Regions from separate parts of the Chelativorans sp. AA-79 genome, predicted to be linked through region 2. Evidence: riboswitches for the same ligand, from Rfam matches in the RefSeq annotation. Region 2 holds a riboswitch; the other holds the start of a gene.
What was found. Region 2 has a riboswitch for thiamine pyrophosphate ahead of thiB (thiamine ABC transporter substrate binding subunit). Riboswitches for the same ligand answer to the same signal wherever they lie in the genome.
Positions count from the first base shown of each region.

Region 1: it holds a riboswitch for thiamine pyrophosphate, as region 2 does, so the genes downstream of both, thiC (phosphomethylpyrimidine synthase ThiC) here and thiB (thiamine ABC transporter substrate binding subunit) in region 2, are expected to answer to the same signal.

Region 1 is NZ_CP120361.1:4,673,645-4,688,609, forward strand. It holds gene PVE73_RS22780 (ABC transporter permease) at 1-721, shown strand, start outside; gene PVE73_RS22785 (IclR family transcriptional regulator) at 731-1,534, opposite strand; gene PVE73_RS22790 (aminotransferase class V-fold PLP-dependent enzyme) at 1,578-2,774, opposite strand; gene PVE73_RS22795 (RidA family protein) at 2,783-3,289, opposite strand; gene PVE73_RS22800 (ABC transporter ATP-binding protein) at 3,305-4,297, opposite strand; gene PVE73_RS22805 (ABC transporter ATP-binding protein) at 4,303-5,319, opposite strand; gene PVE73_RS22810 (amidohydrolase/deacetylase family metallohydrolase) at 5,316-6,533, opposite strand; gene PVE73_RS22815 (ABC transporter permease) at 6,533-7,396, opposite strand; gene PVE73_RS22820 (ABC transporter permease) at 7,396-8,337, opposite strand; gene PVE73_RS22825 (ABC transporter substrate-binding protein) at 8,528-10,063, opposite strand; TPP riboswitch at 10,248-10,365, shown strand; gene thiC (phosphomethylpyrimidine synthase ThiC) at 10,474-12,300, shown strand; gene thiO (glycine oxidase ThiO) at 12,575-13,576, shown strand; gene thiS (sulfur carrier protein ThiS) at 13,545-13,742, shown strand; gene PVE73_RS22845 (thiazole synthase) at 13,745-14,521, shown strand; gene PVE73_RS22850 (thiamine phosphate synthase) at 14,518-14,965, shown strand, end outside.
Region 2 is NZ_CP120361.1:327,164-342,128, forward strand. It holds gene PVE73_RS01635 (error-prone DNA polymerase) at 1-2,636, opposite strand, end outside; gene PVE73_RS01640 (DUF6504 family protein) at 2,633-4,078, opposite strand; gene PVE73_RS01645 (hypothetical protein) at 4,020-5,012, opposite strand; gene PVE73_RS01650 (metallopeptidase family protein) at 5,184-5,627, shown strand; gene PVE73_RS01655 (DUF1737 domain-containing protein) at 5,677-5,883, opposite strand; gene PVE73_RS01660 (CoA ester lyase) at 5,880-6,761, opposite strand; gene leuD (3-isopropylmalate dehydratase small subunit) at 6,868-7,473, shown strand; gene PVE73_RS01670 (RidA family protein) at 7,486-7,932, shown strand; TPP riboswitch at 8,062-8,165, shown strand; gene thiB (thiamine ABC transporter substrate binding subunit) at 8,202-9,200, shown strand; gene thiP (thiamine/thiamine pyrophosphate ABC transporter permease) at 9,176-10,807, shown strand; gene thiQ (thiamine ABC transporter ATP-binding protein) at 10,804-11,547, shown strand; gene PVE73_RS01690 (M48 family metalloprotease) at 11,771-13,213, shown strand; gene PVE73_RS01695 (MFS transporter) at 13,339-14,733, opposite strand; gene PVE73_RS01700 (NAD-glutamate dehydrogenase) at 14,742-14,965, opposite strand, start outside.

The DNA.
Region 1 (14,965 bases), 960 kb from region 2:
GATCGTCGCCGGCTATCTCAACCAGGTCGTCAACGCTTTGGCGGGCGATATTGCTGCGGGAAGGCGCGGAGCCGGGCAGTCCGTCACCGTCGTCCCGCGCAACTGGTTCAACCAGAACCTCATCTTCCAATGGTTCATGGTGCCCAATCTGGTGGCGGCGATCGCGCTGCTCATCGGCCTCGTGGTGACCGCCCTTTCCATCGCGCGCGAGCGCGAACTCGGCACCTTCGACCAGCTCATGGTCTCGCCGCTCAGGACGCACGAGATCCTGATCGGCAAGGTCATCCCGCCGATGCTCATCGGCACCTTTCACATGACGATCTATATCCTGGCGGCGATTTACGTTTTCGGCGTGCCGCTCCGGGGCTCGCTGCTGATGCTCTACGGAAGCAGCATCTTCTATCTGCTCGCGGTGGTGGGTGTCGGCCTCTTCATCTCGGCGCTCGCCATGACCCAGCAGCAGGCGATCCTCGGCGCCTTCCTCTTCATGGTGCCGGCGATGCTGCTTTCCGGTTTCGCGACACCGATCGAGAACATGCCGGACTGGCTGCAGCCGATCACCTATGCCAGCCCGTTGCGCTATTTCCTCGTAATCGTGCGGGGCGTGTTCCTGAAGGACCTGCCACTTGGCGAGGCCGTACAGAACACGGTACCCCTCGCCATCATCGCCTTCGTGACGCTCGCAGCAGCGGCGTGGCTGTTCCGCAGGAGGATGGAGTGAGGCGGCAAATCACCGTCGCCGCCAGCCCAGCCTTTCCTCGATACGCCTTGCGCTTTCCTTGACCAGCGCCTTCAGGTCGGGGGCCGCCTGATGGACCTTGTGATCGGGCACGACGATGGAAACCGTCGCCCGGCAGGCGCCGTCGTTGTCGACTATCGGAGCGGCGATGCAGGCGACGGAGAAATCCGACTCGCCCGCCTGAATGCAGAGTCCCTCTTCGAACACCCTGCGCGAGGCTTGCGTCAGCTTCTCCACGTCGGTTTCCGCGCGGCCGGTGGGCGATGGGCGCGTGGAACGGGCATAGATCTCGCGGCGCTCATGCTCCGGCAGGTGGCCCACGAGAAGCCTGCCCGAGGCGGACCAGTTGAGCGGCGTGCGCGTTCCAACACGGGAAGCGACGTAATAATGGTCCGGCCCGTCGAACATGGCGAGCACCACCATGTTGTCGCCGTCGCGGCCGCAGATCTGCACCGTCTCGCGCGAGCCGATGGCGAGATCCGTCATCTCCTGGGTGGCGGCGCTCAGGAGATCGAGCCGGCGGGCATAGGTGAGACCGTAGTGGTAAAGCCGCGGGCCGAACCAGAGCGCGCCGTTTTCCTGCCGGTCGAGCACCTGTTTCTCCACGAGGTCGTCGACGATGACATAGATCGTGGAGAGCGGCGCGCCCACGGCACGCGCAACTTCATAGGCGGTCGCCGGCTGGTCCTGCTCCTGGAGGAAATCGAGCACCTGCATGATGCGGTCGAGCGCGCTCGTGCGCGTGCGCCTGGCGCCAGACTCGCCCGCGGCAGGTTCGGTTTTCACCGTGCTCATCCTCTTCCTTTCAGCCCGTTCGAGCCGGCTATACCATCTGCGATCAATCGGGCCAATCGAGGACGGCAGCCTCCTGCCGGAGCCGCCGTTCTTCGAGAGAAGAGGCCACGGGTTCCAGCGCGGAGTCCGCCTTTTCAAGCTCTTCAACCAGGCGCGATGCGACGATCTCCTCTTCCTCCGGATGGAGGTTGCAGGGATCAAGATAGAAGTAGCCGTGCTCGACCTCATGGTCGCGGACGATGATCGGCCGGTCACCCTGCGCGAGCCGGTCGGCCAAATCCCAAGCCGTGATGCGCGCCTCGGCCGGATCGATGAAGACCTTCAGCCGGTCGAGCGGATTGTTGGTGGGATCGGGATCGATGACGGCTTTGATGCCAGGGCGGGAAGCCAGCGTCCTGCCCCACAGGTCCAGCGCCTTCTGCTCCCGAGCGCGCACGCCGGCGTGGTCGCGGGTCTCCCACGCTTCGAGCGCACCGATCACCCCGGCGACGCTCTCCTTGCCCACCTTCATGCCGCGGCCGATGCCCCGGTTCTGCAGGTAACAGGCGCGCACGAGATTCTTGCGGCCGGCGATGATGCCGGAGGTCGGGCCGCCCAGGAACTTGTGGCCGGAATAGAGCGCGATGTCGGCGCCGGCTTCGAGGAAGCCCCTGAGATCATATTCCGAAGCCGCGTCGACGATGACCGGCACGCCATTGGCGTGCGCCACTTCCGCGAAGGTTCTGAGCGGGATTTGGCCATAGTCGACCACATGATGCGAGACAACGAAGACGGCTGCCGTCGTCTTCTCCGTGATGGCGCCGTCGAGCTGGTAGGCATGGGCGCTGGTGGCCTGCCCCACCGGCACGACCTTCGCGCCTGCAAGGCGGATCGCCTGCTCCACCGGCGCGCCGTAGCTCACCATGTGGCCGGACTGGATCAGCACCTCGTCCTTGAGGCCGGTGGCGTCCGGCAGGCGCTCGATGGCCGCGAGATCGCTGCCGGTCATGGTGGCCGCGACGGCAAGCGTGATGCCGGCTGAGCAGGACGCGGTCACACAACCCGCTTCCGCACCTGTCAGACGCGCAATGGTGCGGCTTGCGGTGCGCTGCAGGTCGGAAATTTCCGTCCATTCGGTCAGGACGGCCGACATGGTTTCGACCGCCTCCGGCACCACGATGGAAGCGCCGAGCGACGTCATCGTGCCTGATACGTTAATGACATGCCTCAGGCCGAGGCGGGTGCGGATGTCGTTCTTCAGCATTCTCTTCAGCGCTCCTCATCGCCGTGGATCGCCACCACGGCTTCGATCTCGACCGTTATCTGCGCCGGCAGGGAGCCGAAGCCCACGGCCGAGCGCGCATGCATGCCTCTTTCCCCGAACACTTCTATGAAGAGGTCCGAGCAACCGTTCATGACCGCCGGATGCTCCCCGAAATCCGGCTCGGCATTGACCATGCCGAGCACCTTCACGATACGCTTGACGCGTGAAAGGTCGCCCAGTGCGTGGTGCATGACGGAAATCAAATTAACCCCGGTAAGCCGGGCATGCTGGTAGGCTTCGCGGACGGACACCGTTCCCCCAACCTTGCCGTGATATTGGCGGCCGTCCGGCTCCGTCGGCCCCTGGCCGGACAGGAAGAGCAGGTTTCCCTCGATCACATGGGTCACGAAATTGGCGACCGGCTTCGGGGCCGCCGGCAGCGTCACCCCGAGGGCGGCGAGCCGCTCATAGGGTGATGTTTCCGGGCGTCTCGCCGGTTCGGAAAAGGTCATTCGCAAATTCTCCAACTATCCTACAGGTGCGTTCAATTCGTCCTGCCTGATGCAGGCCGCAAAATGATCGTGATCGTGCCCCTCGAGCGGCGGGATGACCTCGGCGCAAGCCTCGATCGCGTGCGGGCAGCGCGTGCGGAATACGCAGCCCGACGGCGGGTTGAGCGGGCTCGGGATGTCGCCCGCGAGCGGCACATGGGTGCGCTTGCGCTTCGGGTCGGGCACGGGCGCGGTGGCCAGAAGCGCGCGTGTATAGGGGTGGCGGGGATGCGCATAGACCTCGCGGCTCGGCCCCCGCTCCATGACGCGGCCGAGATACATGACCACGACGTGGTCACAGAGGTACTCCACCACGGAGAGGTCGTGCGCGATGAAGAGCATCGACAGGCCGAGCTGCTGCTGCAGGTCGCCCAGGAGGTTGAGGATCTGCGCCTGGACGGAAACGTCGAGCGCGGAGACCGGCTCGTCGGCAACGATGAATTCCGGCTCCACCGCGAGCGCGCGGGCGATGCCGATGCGCTGGCGCTGGCCGCCTGAGAACTCGTGCGGGTAGCGGCGCGCGTGGTCGGGCGAAAGCCCCACAAGCGACAGAAGCTCGGCGATGCGCTCGCGCCGTTTCGCGCCGCGCGGATAGTTGCAGGCGGAGAGCGCCTCGTCGATGATCGCATCCACCCGCATGCGCGGATTGAGGCTGGAGAACGGATCCTGGAAGATGATCTGGATACGCCGGCGATAGGCCCGCATTTCCTTCTCGGAGAGGGAGAAGAGGTCTACGCCGTCGAAGACCGCGCTTCCTGAGGTGGGTTCGGTGAGGCGCAGGAGCGAGCGGCCTGCCGTGGTCTTGCCCGACCCCGACTCGCCCACGAGCCCGACGGTCGCGCCGCGCGGCACGTCGAAGCTCACATCCTCCACCGCGTGCACCGTCCTGCCGCCTCGGCCGGAAAAGCGCTTCGTCAGCCCCTCGACCCGGAGGAGAATGCCCGCGTCGGCTCCGATCATCCGGTCCATCACATTCATAACTCGGCCTCCCGCAGGCATCGGGAAAAGCGCCCCTCACCCGAAGGCACGAGCGGCGGCGCGGTCGTCTGGCACGCTTCGATGGCCATCTCGCAGCGCGGCGCGAAGGAGCAGCCTACCGGGAGATCCGTGATGGAGGGCACGGAGCCGGAGATGGAATAGAGCCGCTTGCGCTCGCCTGCGTCACCGAGGTCGCGCCGCGCGTCCGGCGTGCAGGCAAGGAGCGCCTTGGTGTAAGGGTGCTTGGGCCGATCGAAGAGCTCTTCCACCGGCGCCTGCTCGACCACCCGGCCGGCATACATCACCACTACCTCGTGGGCGATCTCTGCCACGACGCCGAGGTCGTGGGTGATGAAGAGGATGGACATGCGGAACTCCTCCTGCAGGCGGCGGAGGAGATCGAGGATCTGCGCCTGGATCGTCACGTCCAGTGCGGTGGTCGGCTCGTCCGCGATCAGCAGCGACGGGCCGCAGGCGAGCGCCAGCGCGATCATCACGCGCTGGCGCATGCCGCCCGACATCTGGTGCGGATAGTCGTCGAGCCGGTTCTCGGCATCGGGGATCTCGACGCGCTTCAGCATCTCCAGCGCCCGGCGGCGCTTCTCCTCCCGGCTCACATTCTCGTGTAGCGCGATCATCTCGCCGATCTGGTCACCCACCGTGTAGAGCGGGTTGAGGCTCGTCATCGGCTCCTGGAAGATCATGGCGAGCTCACTGCCGCGCAATGCGCGGAAGGTGCTGGCCTTGGCCTTCGCAAGGTCATGCACCCTGCCCTTGCGGTCGCGGAAGAGCATCTCCCCGCCCTCGATCCTGCCGGGCTTGGAAAGAAGGCCCATGAGCGAGAGAGAGGTGACCGACTTGCCCGACCCGCTCTCGCCGACCACGGCCAGCGTGCGGCCGCGCTTGAGCTCGAACGTCACCCCATCCACGGCCTTGGCGATTGAGCGCTTGCCGCGGAACCAGGTGCGCAGATCGCGCACCGAGAGGATGGTGTCGGGCGCAAGCTCCGTCATAGAGCCCATCCGCAGTGAGGGCAGTTATGGATCTTGCTTTCGGGCGACGGCATGTAGCGGCTGGCTGCTACCGCCTCCGCACCGAGAATGGCGTGGCGCGGCTCGAAGGTCTTGTCGAGCCTGCTCGTGGCTCCCTGCGAATCCTTGACTTCGATCCCGGTCTCCTCGAACTCGAAGATCGTGAATTCGGCAGGCTTGCCCACCTCCAGCAGGTTCTCGTGCGGAAGGCGAATCGCCTTGCGCGGATTGATGGTGGATGCGGTCACCACGTCCTCAAAGCCCATGCCGAGCGAAAGAAGCTTCGACATGGTGGTGGCCATGTCCCAGACGGCGCCATCCAGCGACCGGTTGTGCAGGTCCGTCGAGATCGTCTGCGGCAGGAGTCCGCGGGAAAGCGCGGCGCGGGCCACGTCGAAGGAGAAGGAAGCGCCGCCATGGCCGACATCGAGGATGACGCCGCGCTTGGATGCTGCTTCCACGAGCAGATAAAGGTCCTCGTCCTCCAGGATCGAGCCGCCCAGCTTGCCGTTGAAGCAGTGCGTGACGATATCGCCCGGCCCAAGCAGTTCCACGATGTCATCGTAGAGCGGCGGCGGCTCGCCCACATGCACCATGACCGGCAGGTCGAGCACGCGGCCCAGCTTCTTGGCGAGCTTGACTGGCACCAGGTCCCAGCCGCCCGTGATCACAGCGCTCGCCCGGATTTTGAGCCCCACGATCGCGTCCCGGTTCGCGTCGACGCAGGCCTTGATGCGGTCGATGTCGATCGAGCGCATATCGATCAGCTCGGAGACGCGGTTGCAGGCGACGAGCCCGATGGAGCCGATGTTCAAGAACGCGTAGACGTTCTCCTGTGCCGGGTCGACCATGAGCTCGCGCAGGCCATGAAAATTGGCTTCGCCCGCCGAACCCGCGTCCACCACCGTGGTCACGCCGCGCGCCGCCCCCGCTTCGCCGGGCCTGATCGAGATATCCGTTCCCCCATACCAGACATGGGCGTGGAGGTCGGTCCATCCGGCGGAGAGGAAGGCACTCTTCGCATCCACCACGCGCACATCGCCGCCCGCCTCGATGAACGCGGCGATCTCGCCGATCCGCCCGTCCGGTTTCACGAGGATGTCGAGGCTCTCGCCGTCGGCCTTGCCGAGCGCCACGGGCTTTGCGTTGCGGATGAGGAGTGGTGAAGAGGCAGGCTTGAAGCTATTGCCGATCATCAGAGGCCTTTCGCAAGTCTTGGATCGAGGAGGTCACGCAGCCCGTCGCCGAGAAGCTGCAGAGCAAGCACCGTCACGACGATGGCCAGGCCGGGGAACAACATGATCCATTCGGCGGAGCTGACGAATTGCCGGCCGGTGGCGATCATTGTGCCCCAGGTGGGGATATCCGGCGATATGCCGACCCCAAGGAAGGAAAGCCCGGCCTCGGCCAGGATCGCCTGGGCGAAGATGAAGGTGGCCTGGACCAGAAGCGGCGAGGTAACATTACGCAGCACATGACGCACGAGGATGACGGGTGTGGGCACGCCAAGGGCCCGGGCTGCCTCAACATAGGGCAGCTCTCGGATGACGAGCGTCGAGGCGCGCACCACGCGTGCGAGCCGCGGCGCATAGACGATGCCGAGCGCCAGCACCACATTGAAGGCGGAAGCCCCGAGCGCGGCCACCAGCGCGATGGCGAGCAGGATGTCCGGGAAGGCCATCATCGCGTCGATCAGCCGCGAGACCGGTGCATCGGCGCGCCGGAAGAAGCCGGCGACGAGGCCAAGGCAGATGCCGATGAGAGACGCGACGACGACGACCGAGAGCCCGACGGTCAGCGATGTGCGGCCGGCATAGAGAACGCGGGTGAAGATGTCGCGGCCCAGATCGTCCGTGCCCATCAGATAGGCATCGCCCGGCGGCTTCAGCCGGTTCACGATGGAAAGCTGGCTGGGAGAGACGTCGGTGAGCAACGGCGCGCAGACCGCCGCGACGGCGACGAGCGCGATGACGACCAGCCCGGCAAGGGCGGTCGGACGGCCCACCAGCCTCACGAGTAGGTTCGGCTCACGGCCGGTGTGAAGAACCGCGCCCGCCATCAGTAGCGCACCCGCGGATCGACGAGAACATAGAGCATGTCGATCAGGAAATTGATGAGCACGTAGAGCCCGGCGACGATGAGTAGTGCGCCCTGGATCACGGGATAGTCGCGCCTGAGCACCGCCGAGACGATGAGGTTGCCTACGCCCGGAAGGCTGAAGACCGTCTCCGTCACGATCGCGCCGGAGATCAGCAGCGCGGCCGTCAGACCGATCACCGTCAGGATCGGGATCAGCGCGTTCTTGAGCGCATGTTTCACGACCACGCGCCACTCGCTCATGCCCTTCGAGCGGGCCGTGCGCACATAATCGTCGTTGAGCACGTCGAGCATGGAGGCGCGGGTGAAGCGCATGATGAGGGCGGAGCTGACGATGCCGAGGGTGGCGGCGGGCAGGACCAGATGGTGCAGGCGTTCCGGCAACGTGGTGTCCGGCCCGCCATAGCCGGAAGTCGGGAACCAGCCGAGCTTGACGGCGAAAAACTGGATGAAGAGCAGCGCCAGCCAGAAGCTCGGCACGCTCGCCGCGAGCATGGCGAGCGTCGTCATCGACTGGTCGAACACCGATCCCCGCCAATAGGCCGAGGCCACGCCGACGGGAAGCGCGATGAGGACGGCGATGGCCAGCGAGAAGATGGTGAGAAAGAAGGTGGGCTCCGCCCGCTCCCACAAGGCCTGGGTGACGGGACGCCCGAGAAAGATGGACTGCCCCAGATCGCCGCGCAGGATGCCGCCTACATAAGCGACGAATTGCTCGGGAATGGAGCCGTCGAGGCCCAGCCGCTCTCGAAGAGCGGCCACGTCCTCGGCAGTCGCCTCAGGACCGAGCATGACAGCCGCCGGATCGCCGGGCGTTACCCGGACGATGACGAAGACAATGGTCACGACGAGGGCCATGACCGTGAGCATGCCGACGATGCGATTGACCGCTGCGCGGATCATGGAGCTGCTTTCGATGATGGTCCCACGAGGCGATGGAACCTTGAGGATGACTTTGATCCTCGCCTGTTGGAGAGGACGGTGCCTATCGCACCCCCCTCTGCCCGGCCGGGCAGAGGGGGGTGTGACGAACGCCAATCTTTCCAAGCTTGCATTGATCTTACCCAGCCGTAGCACCGACGGTGCACTTCCCCTACTCGCCCTTCTCCAGCCAGGCGTTCCAGAAATAGGGCCAGGGCGCCGGCTTCATACCCTCCAGCTCGGGCGACTGGGCGGCGACCGCGTTGAAGTTGCCGACCTTGTAGGCGGGCACCTCCTCGTAGATCACACGCTGGACGTCGGCGAAGAGCTCGGCGCGCTTCTGCGGGTCGCTCTCGGAGTTGAAGGCGTCGAGGGCGGCGTGCTTGGCGTCCGAGACCCACCAGCCGGGCGAAGAGTCGGACATGATGCCCGTCAGCGACGGCTCGGGCAGGAAAGGCGAATGGGTGATGTAGATGTCCCACAGCGCGGGGTCCGTACGGCGCTGGGTGAGCGTGGCCCATTCGACCACGTCGAGCTGCACGTCGAAGCCCGCCGCCTTCAGATATTCGGCGGCGACCTGCGCCATGGTGTAGTGGAACTCGTACTGGCGCGAGGTGAGGATGCGCAGCGGCTTGCCGTCGTAGCCCGCCTCCTTCAGGAGCGCCTGCGCAGCCTCCAGGTCGCCGTTGGGCTTGTAGGACTCGGTTCCGGCTTCCGTGTGCCAGATATAGCTTTCGGGATACATGGCTGGCTCGGCCGCGAAGAACTTGTCGGAACCGAAGGCCGCGAGCAGCATGTCGTGCGGGGCAAGCGCGGCCTGGATCGCCTTGCGGATCTTGATGTCGGAATTCAGCCCTTCCTTCGTGTTCATCACGAAGACTGGCCAGCCGAAGGGCGCCAGCATCACGACTTCCGACTTGCCCCCCGAAACGCGGTCATAGGCCTCGACGGGGATGGAATCGACGTAGTGGAACTGGCCGGCCACCGCGCCTTCGACGCGCGTGTTGGGATCGGGAACCGGCATGAAGCGGATCTCGTCGGCATATTGCCGGCGTCCGCCGCCGTAGCCGTTCGGCTCCTCGTCGCGGCTCTGGTAATCATCGAAACGGACGAGCTGGATGTACTGATCCGGCTGGCGTTCCTGCAGCTTGTAGGGGCCGGTACCGATGATCTCCGACAACTCCGCCTCGCCGGCCAGCTCGGCCGGAATGACGATCGCGGCGGAATTGTTGAGGGACAACAGGGACAGAAGCGGCGCGAAGGGCTTGTTGAGCGTGATGCGGACCGTGGACTCATCCACCGCCTCGATCGTCTCGATCACCTCGTCGGCCTGCTTGCCGCGCGTGGCGATCCGCATCCAGCGCTCCAGCGAAGCCACCACATCCTCGGAATCCATAGCCGAGCCGTCATGGAAGGTCAGGCCTTCACGCAACGGGATCGTATAGGTTTTCCCGTCGTCGCTGATCTCCGGCAAGGACGCCGCGAGAAGGGGCGTGACGGCCCAGTTGGCGTCGAAGGTGTAGAGCGTCTCGAAGACATGCTGGGTGACGATACCGACGAGGTCGGCCGTCGAGGTCATCGGATCGAGCGTCGGCGGCTCGCCTATGGTGGCGACGTTGATGACTCCACCCTTTTCCTGGGCGAGACCCGCCCCGGAGAAGCCGAGAAACGCAGTACCGACGAGAAGAGCTATTGTGAGCGAGCGCATGAATTCCCCTCTCCCTTGTTACATAGTTATGTAATTGCAATCGCTATAATAGAACATCCGATACCGCACGGATTGTCAAGAGGGCGCACCGACGGGCGCGCAAGGATTCAAGACCTATGGCCCGGCCGGTATTCCTCAGTGCCGGACACCGCTTGACAAACAGGGCGAACGCGCCTCAAGATTGCATTATCACCAGGGGGGCCCGGACAACGGGCTGAGATATCGCTGGCCTCAGGCAGCGCGGTGACCCTTTGAACCTGATCCAGTTCATACTGGCGTAGGGATGGTGCGACGGCTTTCCGGGATCGACCGGTCCGCGCTTCGAAGGGAAATATCCTTCACATTCGGAAAGCCTTATCCCCTCCTTCGGCACGAACTGGGTCTCCAACGCGAACGCAGAGAGACTCGCCATGGATGCCCGGAACAACCCTAAACCCGAGATCACCACGGGTCCCCTCCCCGCTTCCCGCAAGATCCACAAGCCCGGCACGCTTCATCCGGAGATCCGCGTGCCCCTGCGCGAGATCGCCGTGCATCCCACCGCGGGCGAGCCGCCGGTGACGGTCTATGACTCCTCAGGACCCTACACGGACACGAGCGTCACCATCGATATCGAGAAAGGCTTGCCGCGCCTGCGCGAAACCTGGATCGAAGCGCGCGGAGACGTCGAGCGCTATGACGGCCGCATCGTCAAGCCGGAGGACAACGGCTTTGTCTCCGGGGACCGGCTGACGCCGGAGTTTCCCATACGCAACCGGCCGCTCAAGGCGAGGGACGGCAAGGCGGTAACGCAGCTTGCCTATGCGCGGGCGGGCATCGTGACGCCGGAGATGGAGTTCATCGCCATCCGCGAGAATCTCGGGCGCGAGAGGCTGAAGGAGAAACTCGAATGCGACGGCGAGAGCTTCGGCGCGGCGGTGCCCGATTACGTGACGCCGGAATTCGTGCGCGAGGAAGTGGCGCGCGGGCGCGCCATCATCCCGGCCAACATCAACCACCCCGAAACCGAACCGATGATCATCGGCCGCAACTTCCTCACCAAGATCAACGCCAATATCGGCAATTCGGCCGTCACCTCCTCCATGGCCGAGGAGGTGGAGAAGCTCGTCTGGGCGACGCGCTGGGGCGCGGACACGGTAATGGACCTTTCCACCGGCCGCAACATCCACAACATCCGCGAATGGATCGTCCGCAATTCGCCCGTACCGATCGGTACGGTGCCGATCTACCAGGCGCTGGAGAAGGTGGGCGGCATCGCCGAGGATTTGACCTGGGAGGTGTTCCGCGACACGCTCATCGAGCAGGCCGAACAGGGCGTGGACTATTTCACCATCCATGCCGGCGTCCGGCTGCACTATGTGCCGCTGACGGTGAATCGCGTGACGGGCATCGTCTCGCGCGGTGGCTCCATCATGGCCAAGTGGTGCCTCGCGCATCACAGGGAGAGCTTCCTCTACGAGCATTTCGAGGAGATCTGCGACATCTGTCGCGCCTATGACGTCTCCTTCTCGCTGGGCGACGGCCTGCGCCCCGGCTCGATCGCCGATGCCAACGATGCGGCGCAGTTCGCCGAGCTGGAGACGCTGGGCGAGCTGACCAAGATCGCCTGGGCAAAGGATTGCCAGGTGATGATCGAGGGGCCGGGCCATGTTCCCATGCACAAGATCAAGGAGAACATGGACAAGCAGCTCGAGATCTGCGGCGAGGCGCCGTTCTACACGCTCGGACCGCTCACGACCGACATCGCACCCGGCTACGATCACATCACTTCGGCCATCGGCGCTGCCATGATCGGCTGGTTCGGCACGGCCATGCTCTGCTATGTGACGCCCAAGGAGCATCTGGGCCTGCCCGACCGCGACGACGTGAAGACCGGTGTCATCACCTACAAGATCGCCGCGCATGCCGCCGACCTCGCCAAGGGCCATCCGGCGGCGAAGGTGCGCGACGACGCGCTGTCGCGGGCGCGTTTCGAGTTCCGCTGGGAGGACCAGTTCAACCTGTCGCTCGACCCCGAGACGGCGCGCGCGCTCCACGACGAGACCCTGCCCAAGGAGGCGCACAAGGTGGCGCATTTCTGCTCGATGTGCGGGCCGAAATTCTGCTCCATGCGGATCTCGCACGACATCCGCGCCGAGGCGCAGAAGGAGGGCATGGAGGCGATGGCGGAGAAGTACCGCGAGGGCGGCAATCTCTATGTGCCGGTGGAGGAGACGGCAGGGACGCGGGGCGCTTGAGCGGAGGGTGGGTTTCTATGCTTGGGAAAGCCGTCGCTTTGATAGCCCCCTCTGCCCTGCCGGGCATCTCCCCCTCAAGGGGGGAGATCGCGCCGGCCGTTTGGGCTGGACCTCTTTCTGCAACGCCTCCGTTTAGCGAAAAGCGCGATGACAGCCAATCTCCCCCCTCGAGGGGGAGATGCCCGGAAGGGCAGAGGGGGGCGCGACGGGGCGCCAGCCTCTCCAGCCAGCTTGACCCAACCGTGTCCGCGCTTGTTATCCCTAGGAGCCGCTGATGCGTATCCTCGTCAAAGGCGCGGGCGTGGCGGGGCTGACGGTGGCGCATGAACTCGTGACGCGCGGTGCCGAGATCACGGTCATCGAGAAGAGCCCGTCCGTCGGCGGGGGCGCTTCCTGGCTCGCCGGCGGGATGCTCGCGCCTTTTTGCGAGCGGGAAAGCGCCGAGCCGGATGTGGTCCGGCTTGGAAAGGACGCCGCGCGGTGGTGGGAAGCGGTACTGCCCGGTACCGTAAGCTTCAATGGCACGCTCGTCGTGGCGCCGCGTCGCGATGCGGCGGAACTCCGCCGCTTTGCTGCCCGCACCGAGGGGTATGCGCATCTTGGTGCGGAAGAGATTGCGGCCCTGGAGCCCGATCTTGCGGAGCGGTTCCGCACGGGGCTCTTCTTTGCCGCGGAGGCGCATCTCCACCCGCGCGAGGCATTGACCCTGCTTCAGGCCAAGCTGGAGGGAAGGGGCGTGCGCTTCCTGTTCGGCCGGACCGAGGCTCCGCAGGGGGAGCGCTTCGACCGTGTGGTCGATTGCACCGGCTTCGCCGCGGCATCCACCCTCCCCGGCCTGCGCGGCGTGCGCGGTGAGATGCTCACTCTCGAAACCCAGGATGTGACACTGTACCGACCGGTACGGCTCATCCATCCACGCTTTCCCGTTTATATCGTGCCGCGCGGCGGCGGCCGCTTCATGGTGGGCGCGACCATGATCGAGAGCGCGGATGACGGGCGGGTCACCGCACGTTCCATGATGGAACTGCTCAACGCCGCCTATGCGCTGCACCCCGCCTTTGGCGAGGCGCGCATCCTGGAGGCGGCGGCCGGTGTGCGGCCCGCCTTCGAAAACAACCTGCCGCGGATCGAGCGGCTGGGCGGCACGCTTTTCGTGAACGGCTTCCACCGCCACGGTTTTCTCCTGGCGCCGGCGCTGGCGTGGCAGGCCGCGGAAATGATCATCTCCAACGAGGCTCCTGACAATGAAGCTCATCGTGAACGGGCAAGCGCTTGAGACCCAGGCAAAGACCCTCTCCGACCTCGCCGCGGAGCTGGGCTATGCCGGCAACTGGTTCGCCACCGCCGTGAACTCCGAATTCGTGCCCGGCACCGAGCGCAGGGAGACGCGGCTTTCGGACGGCGACCGGGTGGAAATCCTGACGCCACGGCAGGGAGGATGACCATGGCCCTCACCGTCTATGGAACCGCGCTCCCTTCGCGTCTGCTGCTGGGTACCGCGCAGTACCCCTCGCCCGCTCTTCTCGCGGACGCCGCGAAGGCGTCCGGTGCAGCGGTCGTCACCGTGTCGCTGCGCCGGGAGGGGGCGCAGGGGGAATCGGGCGGGCAATTCTGGTCGCTCGTCCGGGAGCTTGGCGTGCGCGTGCTGCCCAACACGGCGGGATGCCACACCGTGAAGGAGGCCGTGACCACGGCCAAGATGGCGCGCGAGGTGTTTGGGACGAACTGGATCAAGCTCGAGGTGATCGGCCATCACGACACGCTGCAGCCGGACGTGTTCGGCCTTGTCGAGGCCGCCCGCGTGCTTACGGAGGACGGCTTTTCGGTATTTCCCTACACGACGGAGGATCTCGTCGTGGGCGAGCGGCTGATCGAGGCGGGATGCGAGGTGCTGATGCCCTGGTGCGCGCCCATCGGTTCGGCCAAAGGGCCGGTCAATCCCGATGCGCTGCGCGCCTATCGCGCCCATTTCCCGGAGACACCGCTCATCGTGGATGCGGGGCTCGGTCGGCCCTCGCATGCCGCAGCCGTAATGGAGCTGGGCTATGACGGCGTGCTTCTCAACACCGCCGTCGCCAAGGCGGGCGACCCGGCGGTGATGGCCGCTGCCTTCGCGCAGGCGGTAAGGGCGGGCCATGCAGCTTTCATTGCAGGTCCGCTCGAGCCGCGCGACATGGCGGTGCCTTCCACGCCGGTCATCGGCAAGGCTGTGTTTTCATGAAGCTCGATCCCTTCTATCTGATCGTCGATTCCGCCGGCTGGATCGAACGTCTCGTGCCGCTCGGGGTGAAGCTCGTGCAGCTTCGCATCAAGGACATGGACGAGGCGGGGCTCCGTGCGGATATCGGCCGGGCACGGGATATCTGTGCACGGCAGGGGTGCCAGCTCATCGTCAACGACTATTGGCGGCTCGCCATCGAGGAGGGCTGCGACTTCGTCCATCTCGGCCAGGAGGATTTGGCGGCTGCCGATCTTGGCGCGATCAAGAGGGCCGGGCTGAAACTGGGGATCAGCACGCATGACGATGCCGAGCTTGCGACCGCGCTTGCCGCCGAGCCCGATTACATCGCCCTGGGACCGATCTACCCGACCATCCTCAAGAAGATGAAATGGGCGCCGCAGGGGCTGGAGCGAATCGCCGACTGGAAGGCGCGGGCGGCACCGC
Region 2 (14,965 bases):
GCTTCAGCCAAGCGGGCGATCGCGCCTTTGCTCAGGCCTGAACGCAGCCAGAGGTCACGCACGGATTCGTAACCCGCACCGCGATTAAGCACCATCCGCTCCATTTCCTTTTCCGCGAGCCCCTTGATCTGGCGGAAGCCCAGGCGCACGGCATGACGCGACCTGATAGTGGGGCGCATGTCCGCATGCCGCCTGGCCACGCGGGCAGGATCGAAGACCCCCTCCTCCAGCGTGCAGTCCCATTCAGACCGGTTGATATCCGCAGGCAGCATCTCGATGCCATGCTCACGCGCATCACGCACGAGCTGTGCCGACGCATAAAAACCCATGGGTTGGGAATTGAGGATCGCCGCGCAGAAGACGTCCGGGTAGAAAGCCTTGAACCAGGCTGATGCATAGACGAGCAGCGCGAAGGAAGCGGCGTGGCTTTCAGGAAAGCCGTATTCGCCGAAGCCCTTGATCTGGTTGAAGCAGCGCTCGGCAAACTCGCGCGGATAGCCGCGCGAGGCCATCCCCTCGATCATCTTCTGCTCATAGTTCTGGATCGTGCCCGTGCGCTTGAACGTCGCCATGGCACGCCGCAACTGGTCGGCTTCCCACGGTTCGAAGCCGCCGGCCACGATGGCGATTTTCATCGCCTGTTCTTGGAAAAGAGGAACGCCAAGCGTCTTCTCCAGGATCTCCTTGAGCTCCGGCCGCACATATTCGGGCTCCTCCTTCCCTTCACGCCGCCTGAGATAGGGGTGTACCATGTCGCCCTGGATGGGTCCCGGCCGGACAATCGCTACCTCGATGACGAGATCGTAGAATTCTTTCGGTTTAAGGCGCGGTAGCATCGACATCTGCGCGCGGGATTCCACCTGGAAGACGCCGATCGTATCGGCGCGGCTGATCATGTCGTAGACGGGCTTCCGTTCCTTCGGGAGCGCCGCGAGCGTCAGCTTCTCACCGTAGTGGTTCTCCAAAAGGCCGAAGGCGCGCTGCAGGCAGGACAGCATGCCGAGCGCCAGCACGTCGACTTTGAGAAGGCCGACATTGTCTAGGTCGTCCTTGTCCCACTCGACCATCCGGCGCTCCTCCATCGCCGTCCTGACGATGGGGACGATCTCGTCGAGCCGGTCCTTGGTGATGACGAAGCCGCCCACATGCTGCGAGAGGTGGCGCGGAGAGCCCATGATCTGATTTGCGAGCGCGACCAGATGCTTCGTGCGGGGATCAGCCTCGACGAGACCGGCGGCACTGGTTGCCTTGTCACCCACTTCCTTACTCGACCAGCCCCAGATCGAACCGGACAGCGCGGACATGACATCCTCGGAAAGTCCGAGCGCCTTCGCCACCTCGCGCAGCGCCGAGCGGCCGCGATAGGAGATGACCGAGCAGGCGAGAGCAGTATGCTTCTCACTGTACTTCTCATAAATATAGGCGATGACCTCGTCGCGCCGCTCATGCTCGAAATCGACATCGATGTCCGGCGGCTCGTCACGTTCCTCGGAGATGAAGCGCTCGAGCAGGTGATCCATGATCTCCGGCCCGACATCCGTGATCTTCAGGCAGTAGCAGATGATCGAATTGGCAGCCGATCCGCGTCCCTGGCACAGGATGCCCTTCGAGCGCGCGAATTTCATGATGTCGTAGACGGTCAGAAAATACCGAGCGTAGTTCTTCCTTTCGACAAGGGCGAGTTCCTTGCGGATGAGGTTCCTGTGCTCCTCGGGAACGCCTTGCGGGAAGCGCTCCTTCGCGCCTTCCCAGGCGAGCCGCTCCAGCTCCTCCTGTGCGGGGAGCCCGGACTCCGTCGGCTCGTCAGGATAATTGTGCTCGAGTTCCTTGAGCGAGAAGGTGAGGCTTTCGGCAAAGCGGATCGTCTCGGCGAGCGCCTCGGGGTAGCGGCGGAAGAGCCGCGCCATCTCCGCCGTCGGCTTGAGGTGGCGCTCGGCATTGGCTTGGAGCGTAAGACCCATCTCGGCGACGGGGGTATTCAGCCGGATGGCGGTGAGCACGTCCTGCAGCGGGCGGCGCTCCGCCGCGTGGTAGAGCACGTCGTTGACGGCCATGAGCGGAAGTCCGACGATCTCGGCCATGCCCGCCGCCTGGGCAAGCCGCCAGCGGTCGTTCCCACCATAGGCCGGCGCGACAGCAAGGCGGAGATCGCGCCCGAACCGGTCCTTGAGCGAGCGCAGAAGGGAAAGGATCTTTTCCTCAGCCGCATGAAGGTCCGGCAGGACGGCGAGGGACATGCGGTCGCCCCAGGCCAGGAAATCTTCCGTGCGCAGGTCAGGCTCGCCCTTCTCGCCGCGCTCGTTGGCGACGGTCAGCATGCGGCAGAGATGCGCCCAGCCCCGGCGGTCCTGCGGATAGGTCAGCACGTCCGGCATGTCGTCGGAAAAGACGAGCCGGCAGCCGGGGTGATAAGGCAGCTGAACCACCTCTCCCGTTTCCGGCAGTTCAATATGCTTCGACTGGCTCCAGGCGCGTACCACGCCGGCCACCGTGTTGCGATCGGCAAGACCCATGGCCGAATGGCCGTAGAGCTTTGCCGCAACAACCAGTTCCTCCGGCCGCGAGGCGCCGCGCAGGAAGGAGAAGTTCGACTGCACGGCGAATTCCGCATAGGCGGGAACGGCAGCCGCGCTCATGGGAAAATCCCGTGCATGAACCAGCGCGGCATGTCTTCCGCGGCACCATAGAGGCCCTGGCGGTAGAGCCAGAAGCGCCGGCCCTCGGCATCCTCGATGCGGAAATAATCGCGCGTGGCCGCATCGTCCGGTTCGTGCCACCATTCCGGCGCGATGCGCTCCGGCCCTTCGGAGCGGGCGACGCGATACGTAGCGCGACGCCAGCGGAAATGCAGCGGCGGGCCCTCCGGCACCTCGGCGGCGATCACCTCCACCGGCTCGGGACGGGAGAAGAGGCGGATCGGCCGCGCCGATGCGGCCGGCGCCTCTCCAACGGGCAGCACGGCCGCCTTGCCCGCCGCGGCGAAGGGAAGCATCCGGACGGCGCGCTCGGGAACATGGCTTTCGACGGGTACGGGCCGCATCAGAGCATGCTCGCCGAGGCGGGCGCGTACGCGGTCGGCGAAAAAAGCGAGCCTCTCTTCCTCGCATGTGCTCTCGCCGGCGAGATCGACCTGCGCAAGGGCGAAGGAAGAGGCCTTCAGCACCGAAAGGCGCACCAGCTCGAAGCCGTAGCCGGCATCGATCTTGTCACCTGCCGCGGCAAGCCTCTCGCGGAACAGCCTGCGGATCACGGCCGGATCGCGCAGCGGCAGGGAGGTTCGGACCACGTGCCGGTTCACCGCGCCATCGACCCTGAAGAGCGAAAGCAGCAAGGCGTCGGCGCCCTCGCCGCGCCGCTCCATATCCAGCCGCAGGGTGACGGCGAGCATATGGACGAGGTTCTCGATGTCTGCGGCATGGACGACCGGCTCGGCCAGCTGCCGCTCCGCCGAGAGCGGCGGCACGGGCAGGCGCGGGGAGATCGCCTCCTCGATCCGTCCCAACGCCTGATCGAGCCGCTCAAGGAGTCCGGCGCCGAAGCGGCGCGCCAGCGGCGCGCGCGGAGCATGGAGGATGACCCCCACCGTGTAAAGGCCCACGCTTTCCAGCTTGGCACGGGTCTCCGCGTCGATGCGCAGGGCGGAAAGGGGGAGCGGAGAAAGGGCATCCGCCTCCTGGCCTGGCGGAATCATCGAGAGGCTTGGGAAACGCACCGCCGCCCAGGCCGCGCCGGGGGAGGAGGCCAGGCCCGCTCGCGCATCGAAGCCCTGGCGGTGGAGACAGGATTGAACTTCCTGCATCATCTTCTCCTCGCCGTCGAAGAGATGAGCGCAGCCGGTGATGTCGAGGAACAGGCCATCCGTGCCGTCGAGGGCGACGAGCGGCGTGTAGCGGTCGCACCAGTCGGCCAGGCTTTCGAGCAGGCGGCGGTCGGCCTGCGGGTCGGCCTCGATGATCTCGAGCGAGGGATGCATGGCGCGGACGTCGGCTACGCCGAGGCCCGGCTTCAGCCCCAGCGCCTCAGCTCGCTCGTCGAGGGCGGCGATGCGTTGGGCGTTCTTCTCGCGGTTGCTGATCACCAGCGGTGGGTGCTGTGGCGGCGGGCCGCAGCGCCACGACCGTCCCACCCGCTGCCGGAAGATACGGTCGGTGGCCAGATGCGGGAACCAGAGCGCGAGAATGCGCTGGGCGGATTTCACGCAGGCTGTGCTCATCGGGATTCCACTCCAAGATGAAACGCCCCGGACGGGCCGTGCGGCTCTTGCCGATGACGACGGTGAAGGCGGGATGGCCGATCGCATCCCCCAAAGGACCGGCCACTGTCCGACGCGGCACGGCAGGGGCGGCGGAAACCTCGAGTCGCACGAGGGCGGCCGTCGGTTCCGCCAGGGCCCCCTCGCGGATCAGGAAGACGGGTCGGCCCGCCTCCTGCGCCCGCCGGTGGAGGCGGCGGGTCGCCGTGAGGTCGAGCCGGGCGGGATTGCCGCGGATCTCCAGGACCACGGCGCAGAAATCCTTGAGCCTGGCGGCCTCCTTGGCGATCCACAGCGCATCGGCAAGGTGCTCCGCAGTAGAGAACAGGAGGTCCCCGGGAGAGAGACCAAACTGTCTTTCGAGGCCGGGGGCATAGGGAAAGCCTGCCTCACGGAAGAGATTCGCCATGCCGATCCAGCAGACGGCGCTCTTCCCCTGCCTCTGGCTGTCGGTCTTGCGCAACAGAGAGACAAGGGCGAGGGCGAAGCCTGCCGTAGCTCCCGCGTCGCGCGTCTCGAGGCTGTGGAACTCGGTGAGCGCGGCCTGCGGCACGCCGCCGGCGAGCGCGGAATCGAGCCCCGGAACGCCAGTCCCAAGAAACGCGCTGCGGCCTTCGCGAACTGCCGATATGCCGCGCCGCAGCACCACAGCACTGCCGGCTTCCGGCGCAACAAGGCGCTCGGGCAGCGTACCTTCGATCCTGGCGATTTCCCGGCGCAGGGCAAAAATCTTCTCCTGCGCCATGGCCATACGTGCCATGCCGCTCACTCCGGCGAATAGGTCGTTCCTGTTATGTTCTTATGGATTCCAGAGGCGCCCTCAAGAGTCAAGAAGGATTTTATTCCTTCCCTGTTCCGGGAGGCCAGATGGAATCCAGGCCCTCTCGAATCCCGCGCCGGAAAGCGCTATATGCCCGGCAAAGGATACAAGATGGCCCGGATGTACAAAACACGCGCCTGGCACGACCAGCTTTCACCCTCGCTTGCGGAATTCGAGCTTCTGGCGATGGAAACCTATGCCGGCCTGCCGGAAGAGTTCCGCAAGCTCACCGGTGACATCGTCATCCAGGTGGCGGAGTTTCCCACCGAGGAGATCATGGATGACCTGGCGCTGGAAACGCCGTTCGACCTGCTGGGGCTCTTCGAGGGCCGCGGCATCGCCGAGCGCTGGAACCCGGCTACGGGAGAAGGCCCCAACCGCGTCACGCTCTACCGCCGGGCGATCCTCGACTACTGGGCCGAAAACGAGGAGACGCTTGGCGATATCGTCTCCCATGTGCTGATCCACGAGATCGGCCATCATTTCGGCCTGTCGGACGACGATATGGCGCGCATCGAGGAGAATGCGGGCGACTGGCCGCATCCAGGGTCGTGAATCCTTGGGGCGGCTTCCGCCGCTCCCGGACTGCGTTGCCACGAAGACGCTAATAATCGCCGAGCTTCATGTCCGACGTGTATTCCAGCCCGTCCAGTTCCTTGTAGACGGCCTGGCCACAGCGCATGGCCTTCGCCTCGGGATCATAGGCGTAAGTTGGCGAGCCGTGCAGCAGCCAGCCTTTGTTCAGCGTTGCCGTGACCTTGTGGCAGAAGCTGGAATCGTCCGGCCCGGTCAAAAAGCGGTACAGCCTCATTTGCTTTTCTCCTCGATTTCCCGCGCCTTCTTGAGCAACGCCTCGGCCTGTTCGAGATGGAGTCTCTCGACCATGCGGCCGTCGATCGCGATGACCCCACGATGGCGGTTCTCCGGCTTTGCAAATTCAGCGACGGTCGCCTCCGCTTCGGCGATTTCCTCCCCCGTCGGCGCGAAGACCGAATTGGCGGGCCCGATCTGCGCGGGATGGATCAGCGTCTTGCCGTCGAAGCCCATGGCGCGGGCTTCGGCGCATTCCCGACCGAAAGCTTCCAGGTCGCGGAAATCGTTCGATACCCCGTCGAGCGCAGTAAGATTCCCCGCGCGTGCGGCGAGCACGACCTGCATCAGCCAGGGCAGCAGGTTGCCGCGGCCCGTCACGCGCGTTTCCTTCGCGATGTCGTTGGTGCCGGCGACCAGACAGGAGAGCCGCGCGGCGGGGTCGCGCCCGAGCTCCGCGATGCTGCCTATATTGAGAAGTGAACGCGGAGTCTCGACCATTGCCCACAAGCGGATCGAGCGCGGCGCGTCCGTCTCGTCAAGGGCCGCGTCTGCTTCGAGAATGTCGCGCGGGCCATCCACCTTGGGCAGCAGGATGGCATCGGGCCGGCCGGCGCGTGCGGCCAGAAGATCCTCCGTGCCCCATTCGCTTCCCAGCGGGTTGATGCGGATGACGATCTCGCATTTCGGCCGGCCTGGCCCGGCAAGGAGGGCGCGCAGGCGCTCGCGCGCATCGGCTTTCTCCTCCGGCCCGACCGCATCCTCCAGATCGAGGATCACGGCGTCGCAAGGAAGCGCCGCGCTTTTCCCCAGCGCTCTTTCGTTGCTGGCGGGCACATAGAGAACGGAACGGCGAAGGCGCGGAAGAGGCTCGTGCATGGCCACTTCATGGCGCAGTGCAAGGAGCGGCGCAAGGGCTTTGCGTCCGCGCGCGCTTGTTGTAAAGGGGTGGCACCAATCTGGTTACAGACAGGCACGCAGCCCCATGGAAAAGTTCACCACGCTCACCGGTGTCGCCGCCCCCCTGCCGATCGTCAATGTCGACACGGATATGATCATCCCCAAAGACTATCTGAAGACGATCAAGCGCACGGGACTCGGCAAGGGGCTTTTCGCCGAGATGCGCTACAATGAGGACGGCTCGGAAAATCCGGATTTCGTGCTCAACCGGCCGGCTTACCGCAACGCCAGGATCCTGGTTGCGGGCGACAATTTCGGCTGCGGTTCGAGCCGTGAGCACGCGCCTTGGGCGCTTGCCGATTTCGGCATCCGCTGCGTGATCTCCACGAGCTTCGCCGACATCTTCTACAACAATTGCTTCAAGAACGGCATCCTGCCCATCACGGTCAGCCCGGAAGAGCTGGAGAAGCTGATGGAAGATGCCGAGCGCGGCGCCAACGCCACGCTGACCGTGGATCTGGAACACCAGGAAATCCACGGGCCGGATGGCGGCGTGATCTCCTTCGAGATCGATGCCTTCAAGCGCCATTGCCTTCTGAACGGACTGGACGACATCGGACTGACGCTCGAAAAGGCGCCGGCCATCAAGAGCTTCGAGGATGAATACACCGATAGCCGCCCCTGGGCCTGAGGCTTGGCGTCCTTGCGCCGCCTGATCTCTACCGGCTCTCCTTTCGAGAAGACCGCAGGCTATAGCCGCGCGGTGATCGAGGGCGACTGGTGCTTCGTCTCCGGCACCACCGGTTACGACTATACCTCCATGCCGGAGACCGTGGAGGAGCAGACCCGCAACTGTCTCGCCACCACCCGTGCCGCGCTCGAGGAAGGCGGGTTCGAGTTGGCCGACGTGGTTCGGGCGCATTATTACGTGACCGACCGCGCCCATGTCGACCGGGTCTTCCCCATTCTGGGGGAGGCGTTCGGGGAGATCAGGCCGGCCGCGGCCATGATCGTCTGTGATCTCAACAAGCCGGAAATGAAGATCGAGATCGAGGTGACGGCGCTCAGGCGCAATCGCGCTGAAACAACCGGCAAGATGAGGGGAGCGGGAAATGTCAGACGCACACCGTCAGGTGCCGGTTTAAAATAGGAAACAGTGCGGACCATGCGCCTCGTTTCCCACGTCAATGCAGACGGTTGAAACCGTGATGGCATCGATGAAGCATGCCTGCTCCCTCCGGGGCCCCTTGCACGCTTCCCCACTCCAGCCTAACTTCCCGTCGCTCTAACGGGGTGCCGGCCTGCTGCCGGCTGAGAGGCATCGGCCAACCCGCTGAACCTGATCCGGCTCGCACCGGCGGAGGGATTAGACGCCGAGGCGCCTCATTCCCTTGGAACCGTTGCAAAGGAGGCGTCGAAATGCGCATGAAAGCTCTTCTTCCGGCCCTGGCATTCGGCTTGGCGGCGCTTCCCGCCACGGCGCAGGAGAAGCTCACCGTCTACACCTATGAGAGCTTCACCTCCGAATGGGGACCCGGTCCGGTGGTGGAAGAAGCCTTCGAGGCCGAATGCGCCTGCGATCTCGAATTCGTCTCGGTGGCTGACGGCGTGGCGCTCCTCAACCGTCTGCGGCTCGAAGGCGAGGAGACACGGGCCGACATCGTTCTCGGCCTCGACACGAATCTCGTTTACGAGGCGAAGGAGACCGGCCTGTTCATGCCGCACGATATCGATACCGGCAATATCGACGTGCCCGGCGGCTTCGAAGACGATATCTTCGTGCCTTATGACTATGGCTATTTCGCCTTCGTCTACGACACAGAGGCCCTTGCGGATCCGCCGCAGAGTCTGGAAGAGCTCGTGGAACGCGGAAGCGACCTCAAGATCGCGATCCAGGATCCGCGCACGTCCACGCCGGGCCTCGGCCTGCTTCTGTGGATGAAGGCGGTCTATGGCGATCAGGCTGCGGAGGCCTGGGGCAGGCTCCAGGACAATGTGCTGACCGTCACCCCCGGCTGGAGTGAATCCTACGGCCTCTTCACCAGTGGCGAGGTGCCGATGGTGTTTTCCTACACCACCTCGCCTGCCTATCACCGAATTGCCGAGGGCACGGATCGCTACAAGGCTGCAGCCTTCTCCGAGGGACATTACCTGCAGATCGAGGTTGCCGCGCGTACGGTGAAGGCCGGGGACAATCCGCTTGCCGGAGCATTCCTCTCCTTCATGACCGGGCCCGGTTTCCAGGATGCGATCCCCGAGCGGAACTGGATGTTCCCCGCCGGCAGGACATCCGAGCCCCTGAACCCGGTTTTCGATGAGCTGGTGGAACCGGCTAGGACGCTGCTCTTCTCGCCCGAGGACGTGGCCCGCAATAGAAAGGCTTGGGTCGACGAGTGGCTTTCCGTGATGAGCCGGTGAGCCTTCCCCGGCCGGGCCGTGTCGCTGCCGGCATCCTTGCGCTGGCGGCGATCGGGGCTCTCATCGGGGGCGCCTTCGCGGGCCTTGCACTGGAGGCAGCCCGCTCCTGGCAGAGCGCCATCACGGCTTTCGATCCTTATCTCCTGCGTGTTGCCCGCTTCACGCTCCTGCAGGCGGGGCTTTCCACGCTGCTTTCGGTCGTGCCTGCTATCCTCGTCGCCCGCGCTCTCGCGCGCCATCCCCGTTTTCCGGGTCGCGGGCTCATTCTCCAGCTTTTCGCCGTGCCGCTCGCCCTGCCTGGCATCGTCGCCGCCCTCGGCGTGCTCGCGCTCTATGGGCGCGCCGGCTTCCTGGCACCGCTTTTCACCGCGTTTACCGGCGAGACATGGCAGGGGATCTACGGGCTTTCGGGGATCCTCGTCGCTCATGTCTTCTTCAACCTGCCGCTGGCGGCGCGCCTGCTGCTTGCCTCGCTGGAAACCGTGCCGGCGGATCAGTGGAGGCTCGCCGCGCAGCTCGGCATGGGCGCGGGCGCCACGTTCCGGCTTATCGAGTGGCCGGCACTGCGGGCCGCGGTTCCGGGCGTCGCGGCGCTCGTCTTCATGGTCTGCGTCGTCTCCTTCACCGTCGTGCTGACGCTCGGCGGAGGGCCGCGCGCCACTACATTGGAGGTGGCGATCTACCAAGCGCTGCGCTTCGATTTCGATCCCGCCCGCGCCATCGCACTGACATTCGCGCAGGTAGTGCTCACCCTTGCGATCGTGCTCGTCCTTTCCCGTCTTGGCGCCTCGATGACGGGTGACGCCAACCTGCCGGTGGCGCCGCGCCGCACCGTATTCGCGCGACCGGGCGAAGCGGGGCTTAACACCGCGATGATCCTGATGGCGCTGGTCTTTGTCGGCGGACCGATGGCCGCGACCGTGTTTGCCGGACTCGAAGCGGATCTATCGAGGCTGGCAGGCGAACCAGCCGTTCGAGGCGCGACGGCGACCAGTTTCGTCCTGGCTGCCTTTGCCGCAATTCTCTGCCTTCTCCTGTCTATCGGGCTGGTGGTCGCCCGCCGCGCGCTCGAGATCGCCCGGCGCGGCGGAAGGTCCGGTCTTCTCGAACGACTCACGGATACGGGCGCAAGCATGGTGCTGATCGTGCCGCCCATCGTGATCGGCGCCGGCTGGTTCATCCTTCTGCGCCGCCAGAGCGACGTACTCGCCTTCGCCCCCATCATGGTGGTCACCGTGAACGCGGTCATGGCCATGCCCTTCACCATGCGGGCGATCCGCCCGGCCTACGACGCGGCGAGTGCGCGGCACGAGAAGCTCTGCCTCGCCCTCGGTATCTCCGGCTGGAACCGGTTTCGCCTCGTCGACTGGCCGGCCCTCAAACGGCCGGCGGCGACCGGCTTCGCCTTCGCCATGGCGCTGTCGCTCGGTGATCTCGGCGTGATCGCGCTTTTCGGCAGCGACCAGGTGAAAACCTTGCCCTATCTGCTGCTCGAGCGCATGGGGAGCTACCGCACCGCCGATGCCGCGGGCCTGGCGCTGTTCCTCGGTGTCCTCTGCCTCGGCCTGATGTTCCTGGCCACCCACTGGGGAAAAGAGAGATCATGAGCGTCGCAGCGGAAAAAGGTGCCGCCGTGAAGCTGGAGGCGCTCACCTTCTCTTATCCTGGCGGGACCTCCATGCGATTCAATCTTTCGGTCGCGCCGTCGGAGATCGTGGCGCTTATGGGGCCCAGCGGCTCGGGAAAATCGACGCTGCTCAACCTCGTCGCCGGTTTCGAGCAGCCGGATTCGGGCCGGTTGCTGATTGGCGGCGAGGACGTGACGCACCGTCCGCCTTTCGAGCGGCCTGTCTCGATGGTCTTCCAGGAGAACAACCTCTTCGGCCACCTCACGGTGGAACAGAATGTCGGGCTCGGCCGCTCTCCATCCCTGCGACTCTCGGACGACGACCGGGCGGCCATCGGCGAAGCCCTCACGCGGACGGGGCTTGGCGGCAAGGAAAAACGGCTGCCGCAAGCGCTTTCCGGCGGCGAGCGCCAGCGTGTCGCGTTGGCGCGCGTCCTGGTGCGCCGGCGCCCGGTCCTGCTGCTCGACGAGCCCTTTGCCTCGCTCGGGCCCGCATTGCGCGACGAGATGCTTGAGCTCGTGGCGGAACTTCACCGCGACCAGGTCATGACGGTTCTCATGGCCACGCACGACCCGCATGATGCCGAACGCCTGTCGGAAACGATCGTGTTCGTCGAAAACGGCGTCATTGCCGGAACCGGCGCCACCGCGGACTTTCTGTCCGGGAAGGGACCGGCCGCTTTCGCGCGCTACCTTGGCGGGAGGCGGCGGGTGCGCTAACAACCCGGCCTATTGTTTGACCCGATTCGGTCATTATTTATCGCCAGAAGACCATGTGACCGAAACACCTCGCAACTGTGGCGCGCAGATCATTGTCTTCAATCAAGGACTGTGGCTAGGGTCGCCGGCAAGTGAAACGGGACAGGGACCCGTCGAAAGGATGCTCGCTCTGGTTCGACGCGATGCCTCAGGATTGAAAAACGCCGCCAGGACCCGCTGCCGCATGGCCCTGCTTGCGGGCGGGCTCGCCCTTTCGGGCTGCCAGTCGCTCGACATGTCGTCCGACGCGGATTTCAAACCCTCGTCGAATCCGGTTACGGTGGACACCGTGATGCGCAGCGATTCGCTGGCCAATCTGGCGCGCCGGCAGCACCCGAAGATCCTGCAGACCTATGGCGGAGAATATTCCGATCCCAAACTGGAACGCATGCTGGCGCGGGTCGTGGGCAGGCTGTCGCAGGATCCGGAAAACCCGTGGCAGACCTATCGCATCACCATTCTTGATTCGCCTAATATCAACGCCTTCGCCCTTCCGGGCGGCTATCTTTACATCACGCGCGGCATCCTGGCGCTCGCCAATGATTCGGCGGAGATTGCCGCGGTCCTCTCGCACGAGATGGCGCATGTGACCGCCAATCACGGCATCGAGCGCCAGAAGCGGGAGGCGGAAGCGACCCTCGCCTCGCGCGTGGTGGACGAGGTGGTGAGTTCAGATAGCAACGCGCGCGCTGCGGTCGTGCGCGGAAAACTCCAGCTGGCACAGTTCTCGCGCAACCAGGAACTGGAGGCGGATGCCATCGGCATCGGGACGCTCGGTCGCGTGGGCTACGACCCTTATGCGGCCGCGCGCTTCCTCCAGTCCATGGACGCCTATCAGAAATTCCACAGCGTCAAGGGCGAGAACGATGTAAGCCTCGACTTTCTGGCGAGCCATCCCAATGCGCCCCGGCGCATCGAGCTGGCGCAGCGGCATGCCCGGCAATTTGGCCTGCCGGGCACCGGTGTGCGGGACCGCGACGCCTTCCTTGAAGGGATCGACGGGCTGCTCTTTGGCGACAAGCCAGACCAGGGCTATGTGCGCGGGCGCGACTTCCTGCACCCGACGCTCGGCGTCGCCTTCTCTGTGCCCGAAGGCTTCGTCATCGACAATTCGGCCGGCGAGGTCGTGGCAGCGGGGCCTGGCGACCTCGCCTTCCGGTTCGACGGAGCAACGGTGCCCCGGTCCCTTTCGCTTACCGACTACCTGCAGGACGGATGGCTTGCGGGTCTGGATACCGGCTCGGTGCGGACGAGTACCATCAACGGCTACGACGCGGCAAGCGCCCGCGCCTATGCCGGCGAATGGAAGTTCGACGTGACCGTGGTCCGCGTCGGGGATCAGGTATACCGGCTGCTGACGGGTGCACCGCGTAACAGCAATCAGCTCGAGCCGATTGCACGCGTCATCAGCGGCAGTTTCCGTGTGCTGAATCAAGCGGAGCGGGCAGCGTTGAAACCATTGCGTGTCCGCGCGCTCACGGTGCGCCCCGGCGACACGGTGGCGACCTTCGCCAACCAGATGGTGGGTGTCGATCGCAAGCTCGAGTTGTTCCGCCTGCTGAACGGCCTCGGCCCTGGCGCCACCCTTTCTGCCGGCGACAAGGTCAAGATCGTGACGGATCGCTGAAGCGGACGGGAATGGCAAGCAAGGACAAAGGGTTGGCGGATGAGGAAAATTCCGGAGGGCGGATTTTATCCCCGTTGCGGCAACCGACCCTTTGCCGTGCGGTCGAGGCGCTGCAGCTTGTCCGATCAGTTCGCTTCCGCAGGCTCCGCGCGGCTTTTCACCATCGGCAGGAGCACGAGTCCCAGCAGGAAGAGCGCCAGAATGGGTGAAACACCCAGCCGCTGCGCATCTTCGGGCGAGAACGAGAACGCGGCGCCGGAGAACCAGCCGGTCGCGGCGGCAACGGCCAGCGGGCCGATAAAGGTGGTGGCCTTGCCGGAAAGCGCATAGAGGCCGAAGGCCTCCGCGACCTGCATCCGCGGCGCCTGGTCGACAAGCAGCGTGCGCGAGGCGGCCTGGATCGACCCGCCGGCGGCCCCGATGAGCGCGCCGGCCATGAAGAAGAGGGTGTCCGGCATGGATGAGCCGGCGACGACGGGCAGAAAGAAAACCTCGGTACGGGTGGTCGAGATCACCATGAGGCAGCACAGGCAGAGAACGAGGATCGAGACGTTGACCACGGCCTTGGGCCCGAAGGCCTGGTCAAGGCGGCCGCCGAGCCAGGCGCCAAGCGCGCCGGTGACATTGGCCAGGATGCCGAAGCTGCCGATCTCGATGATCGTCCAGCCGAGCACGCCGGCGGCATAGATGCCACCGAAGGCATAGAGCGCGTTGAGCGCATCCCGATAGAACATCGACGATACCAGGAAGCTGAAATAGCTGCGTTGCGAGGGCAGGCGGCGGAGCGTGGCACCTAGCTGATGCAGTCCGTGCCGCACGGCGTTGGCGACGCGGCGACGCGGCTGGTCCGGCGTGAAGAGGAACATCGGCAGCACGAAAAGCACGTACCAGAGCGCGGTGAGCGGACCGGCCGCGCGGTCGCCCTCGCGGACAGTGGAATCGAGCCCCAGGATGGGATCGAGGCCGACAAGCGTTTTCCCCGTCTCCGGTGAAGCGGCCATGAAGCCCAACACCAGCACCAGCGAGACGAGCCCGCCGACATAGCCGAGCCCCCAGGCGGAGCCGGACAGGCGGCCGAGTTCCGAGCGCGGCACGAGATCCGGCATCATGGCATTGTTGAAGACGGCGGCGAACTCCATGCCGAAGACGGCGAGCGCGACGGCTATGAGCACGGGCGCGAGGTTCTCCATGCCGGGCGTGACGAACCAGAGGGCCGAGCAGGCCAGAACGCCGATCACGGAGAAGGCGAAGATCCAGGGCTTTCGCGGGCCCGAAGCATCGGCGATGGCGCCGAGCACCGGCGAGGAAAGGGCGATCATCAGGCCGCCTATGCCGGTGGCGAGCCCCCAGAGCTCCTGCCCGCGCGCCGGGTCGGGTGCCACCGCGGCGGCGAAGTAGGGTGCGAAGACGAAGGTGATGACAAGCGTGTGGAAGGGCTGCTGCGCCCAATCAAAAAGCATCCAGCCCCAGATGCCGGGGCGCCCGCCGGCCGCCCGCCCGCTCTCCGGTGCTGTCTCCATGGTTGGCGTCAAGCGCTCAGGTCAGCTATCAGGCCGGCCGCGACGGACAGGCGGGAGACGGTGAGATCGCCGCTTTCGGTGAGCGACTGGAGCCGATCACGCACGCGCGCCACGCGCTCGCCGCCCGCCTCCACCCAGCGCGCGGCGGGGTCGTCCGTGTCGCGATAGGCCGACAGCGCCGCAACCGTGATCCCCCGGCGGGCGATATCGATCGTATCCATTGCGCGCGCCA